Regions from separate parts of the Methylobacterium sp. Ger2507 genome, predicted to be linked through region 2. Evidence: predicted binding sites of a transcription regulator. Region 2 holds the regulator's gene; the other holds the start of a gene.

Region 1 (2,394 bases), 2.5 Mb from region 2:
ATGGCATGGTTCGCGAACGCGACGACGACGTAGGTCAGGCCGGCCCGGGCACCGAAGCTGATGGCGACGTCGCGGGAATCGTCGTCCGTCGATGCCTTCACGGACATCTCGGTCCCCTCGGCGATGCCGGCCTGGATGCGGTCCTTGAAGTCGTTCGGCTGGGTGTCGAGCTCCTTGAGGAAGTCGATCATCGCCTGATGCTGGCGACCGCTCAGCGCGGCTCCCTCGCCGGCAAGCTTCTTGAGCTCGGGGTTCGTGAACTGCCCCTCGGCCTGCGAGGCGGCTTCCTTGCCCTGCTCGGAGGCCGAGCGGTAGGCCTGCAGGCCGGCTATGTACCAAGTCTTGATCGTGTCGCGGGACATTCGGATTGCCTGTCTGTTCGGGGGCTGTCGACCGTTACGCCTACGGGCCGGTCGGGGGCTGGGACGATGCCGTCAAAATAATAGGACGACATCGTACTATTATGAGAAGTCGCGGTTCGGCCCATGGTTCCTGGGCGGTTCCGGATTTTCCGTGCGGTTGGCCGGCCCGTCAGCCGGCGATGGCGTCGTTGAGGTAGCCCACCAGGGGCTGTGCCGCCTCGAAGGTCCCGACGACCACGTCCAGGGCGTCGTCGTCCTGAAGCTGCCTGTTCGTCAGCTTCCGGTTGGCGCAGAACCCCTTCATGCGCAGGTACTCGATGGCCGGGTGGTCAGGGTCGTAACCCTGGGGGGCACGCTTGAGTTCGCCTGGGCTCGTCAGGCCGTCGGGGAACATCGCCTTCATCTCGCGGGACTCGACGACGCCGGTCCACTTCGGCACCGAGGCGGCGATCCGCTTGCGGATGTTGTCAAGCGCCTTCGGCTCGGTCGTGAAGATGCCGCCGCCCGCGTAGCAGCCGCCCGGCTCGACGTGCAGGTAGTAGGACGCCGACCCCTGGTAGTCGCCGACGCTGTTGAGCATCACGAACAGGTTGGTCTTGTACGGCGGCTTTCCCTTGGCGAAGCGCATGTCCCGATTGATGCGCGTGACGCACCTCGTCGGCTCGGTGTTGGCCTTCGCGACCTTGGGGTCGAAGCGGGAGGCCGCGCCGATCAGGCGCCCCGCCACGTCGGCGAGGTTGGCCTTGGCCCGCTCGTAGTCGTCCCGGTGGTCCTCGAACCACTCCTTGTCGTTGTGGGCCGCGATGCCCTTCAGGAAATCAAAGGTGTGTTTCTCGATCATGGCGCGATGCTCCTCGACCCACAAATAGGACGAGATCGTACGATTATCGAGGGGTGGGCGCGAGGTCGCCGTCGATATTCCTCTTGGGGTCGCAAACGCTGGGTTCCACGAACCCGCAGCCGCCTGACGGGTCGAGGCTCGTCGAGCGTGGCAAGCGCCATCTGTCGTTGTCCACAGGTTGTCCCCCAAGTGCGTCGTCGCAAGCGTGACCGCTTGTGCGGAACCCACCCGATGTGTTCTTCTTTTGTTCCGAAGGATAAACGGAGCGCGGGCATGCAGGTCTACGACGTCGGCATCGGCTTACCCATGCCGGTCCCCATCCTCGGCACGCCGGTGCGCGCCGGCTTCCCGAGCCCCGCCGACGACTTCGTCGAGGAGGAGATTGACCTGCAGCGGCTGCTGATCGTCAATCGCCCGGCGACCTTCCTGGTTCGGGTGGCCGGCGACAGCATGATCCTGGCACGCCTGTTCGACGGAGACCTCGCCGTCGTCGACCGCTCCCTGACCCCGCGCAACGGCGACATCGTCGTGGTCGACATCGACGGCGAGCGCTCGTTCAAGGTCTGGAAGCGGCAAGGACCCAAGGTCACCCTCCACTTCGCCAACCCCCGCTTCCCGGAGTATCGGCTGGCCCCTGACGCACTCGTCGAGGTCTGGGGCGTCGTCTCCGGTTCCGTATGCGCTCGGCGCCGCTGCGAATGACCCGGGCCTACGCCCTCTCCGACGGCAATTCCTTCTACTGCTCCTGCGAACGCGTCTTCGACGCGCGGCTGGCCCGGCTCCCGGTGATCGTGCTGTCGAACAACGACGGCTGCGCCATCGCCCGCACCAACGAGGCCAAGGCGCTCGGCATCCGGATGGGCGAGCCCTGGTTCAAGATCCGGGACATGTGCCGGAGCCAGGGCGTGCGGGTCTACTCCTCGAACTACGCCCTCTACGGGGACATGTCCGCCCGCGTGAATGCCGTCTACCGGGGCTTCTCACCCCGCATCGAGGTCTACTCCATCGACGAGAGCTTCCTCGACATTTCGGACGTGCGGGAGTCGGATCGCGAAAACCTCGCCCGTGACATGCGGGCGACCGTGCGGGCGTGGACGGGCATTCCGACCTGCGTCGGGATCGGCCCCACCAAGACGCTTGCCAAGCTCGCCAACCATGTCGCCAAGAAGAACCCGGAGCTCGGCGGCGTCT
Region 2 (2,394 bases):
TATAAGGGGAATATCTATCTATAGGCAGTAAAGGACACAACGACGGGGTTTTCTCTTGGTTAAGGAGAGATGAGAGGCAAGGCTTGCAGTCTATGATGCTTTGTAGCGCGAGCCGTCCATCGCATCGCATCGCGCCGTGCCTTTGCGGAATGCGGCGAACGGCCGATCCGGGTGCGACAGAGTCGAGAAACGCGCGCCTTCCCGGTTCATGCCTGCCCGACGCGCACGAAACCTGAGCGCCGTCGATCGCGGGGCAAGGTCAGCGCTCTGGCGGCCTTTCCGCCCGATCCGGATATTGCCAGAGTTGCGTCCGGATGCTCTGGTGACCGGTGACCGGTGACCGGACCAACCCGACCGGCCCTGAATTGGGATCGGACGCGCGCCACCGCGCACGAATTCCGCCTTCTTTAAGGAACTCTTGCAGAACACTTGCGGAACGTTTAACGTGTTCGTGGTTTGTTTCTGTGGTCGTCCGCCGCAGCCAATGTCTCCAACGAAGAGTGTTCCGCATGTTGACGCGTAAGCAACTGGATTTGCTCCAGTTCATCCAGCTTCGGATGCGCGAGAGCGGCGTTCCCCCGTCCTTCGACGAAATGAAGGACGCCCTCGATCTGAAGTCGAAATCGGGCATCCACCGCCTGATCACGGCCTTGGAGGAGCGGGGCTTTCTGCGGCGTCTGCCGAACCGGGCCCGCGCCATCGAGGTGATCCGGATGCCCGAGAGCCTCGGCGGTCAATCCGCCTCGGCGCGGACCGCGCCTGCGGCGGAAGTCCGTCGCTTCACCCCGAGCGTGGTCGAGGGCGGCAAGGGGAAGGGTGTGCCGGCCGGCGCCTCCATCTCACGCCTGCCGACCACCCAGGCGACCGACGAGAGCGGCCGGGCTGTGACGATCCCGGTGATGGGGCGGATCGCGGCCGGTACGCCGATCTCGGCCATCCAGGAGCAGAGCCATTCGGTGACGATGTCGCCGGACTTCCTCGCGGGTGGCGAGCACTATGCCCTGGAGGTGCGCGGCGATTCGATGATCGAGGCCGGCATTCTCGACGGCGATCTCGTGGTGATCCGCAAGCAGGACACGGCGAACACCGGGGACATCATCGTGGCCCTGATCGATGACGAGGAAGCGACCCTCAAGCGCCTGCGCCGACGGGGATCGTCCATCGCTCTCGAGGCCGCCAATCCGGCCTACGAGACCCGCGTGCTCGGCCCTGATCGGGTGCAGATCCAGGGGCGCCTCGTCAGTCTCGTGCGTCGTTACTGAGGCTCTTCGCCGGTCCCTTCGCCAATTCCTTCGCCCGGCCCTTCGCCGGGCGAACCTGGTGCGTCCTTTGCTCGCCCGATCGGCGCTGCCGGCACGATGTCCGGTGCGGCACGCGCCGGTGCGTCCGTGTTGGCAGGTGCCACGGGTCGCCAGGGAACGGCTTCTCCCGGGCGCCGGGTCGTAACGACGCGGGCGCCCTCGCGCGTGAGGCGCAAGGCCGCCGCGCCGTGTGCCGCCAGGAAGGTCCGGTCGAGGACGAACGCCGCGGCGCAGCCCGGCGGGGCCGATTGGCGGCTGATCAGGATATCGGCCCGGGCGCAATCCTCCGGGAAGGCGCGCTTGTCGGTGACGAGGGCGACCCTGCGCCCATCCGGCAGGGTCAGGGTACAGCCGAGGCCATCGCACCGGGCGTCCGGAAAGGCCGGGACGGCGCCGGCCTTCCGGGCATCGCCATCCGCTTTCAGCCATTGTTCGAGCACGAAGGCCGGCGGACGCCCCAGAGTGGCGAGGTGGCCGCTGCGATCCCGGATCGCCGCCCCGGTGCCTTCCCGATCGACGTAGATGTCGAAGCGATCGGGCGACGCCGCGAAGGCGATGCCGATCGCCGCCGGGATCAACCCGAGCCAACGCAGGGACGAGGCCGGAAGGGTGAGCAGGAGGAGGCCGGCCGCCAGCAGCCCCAACGCCCCCGCCCCGAAGGCCGGCACCACCACGACGGCGTGTCCGAAGCCCGCGATCCAGGTCGAGATCGACAGCATTCCGCGCACCGCCAGACCCATCGCCCACCACACCGGCTGATCCAGGGCGAACGGATAGGCGAGGATGCCGAGCACCGCCGCGGGCATCACCGCCAGGGAGACCAGCGGGAGGGTGAGCGCATTGCCGACGAGGCCGAAGGGCTGCACCGTCTGGAAATGATAGGTCGCAAAGGGCGCGGTGGCGATCTGCGCCACGAGGGTCGTGGCCAGCGTTCCGACGATCGCGGCGATCAGGAACGCGACGGCGCGGGTGACGGGACCGGCGCCCTCGCGGCGGCCGCCCTGTCCGGCGATCAGCGGTGCGCAGGCGATGAGCCCGGCAACGGCGCCGAAGGACATCTGGAAGCTGGGGCCGAGGAGCCCGTCCGGATCCC

Evidence for each region. The regulator LexA, encoded in region 2, represses DNA repair genes until DNA is damaged. The targets are predictions, from matches to a motif close to TGTTCNNNNTGTGTTCNG.
Region 1: ACV7NL_RS00465 (LexA family protein) is a predicted target of LexA. The motif match lies at 1,438-1,455, and genes of this name have one in related genera.

What each region holds. Positions count from the first base shown of each region.
Region 1 covers NZ_JBUYVC010000001.1:84,774-87,167, forward strand. Annotated here, with positions in the region: gene ACV7NL_RS00455 (DUF892 family protein) at 1-362, opposite strand, end outside; gene ACV7NL_RS00460 (DUF2461 domain-containing protein) at 532-1,203, opposite strand; gene ACV7NL_RS00465 (LexA family protein) at 1,477-1,905, shown strand; gene ACV7NL_RS00470 (Y-family DNA polymerase) at 1,902-2,394, shown strand, end outside.
Region 2 covers NZ_JBUYVC010000001.1:2,580,833-2,583,226, reverse strand. Annotated here, with positions in the region: gene lexA (transcriptional repressor LexA) at 510-1,262, shown strand; gene ACV7NL_RS11960 (ComEC/Rec2 family competence protein) at 1,256-2,394, opposite strand, start outside.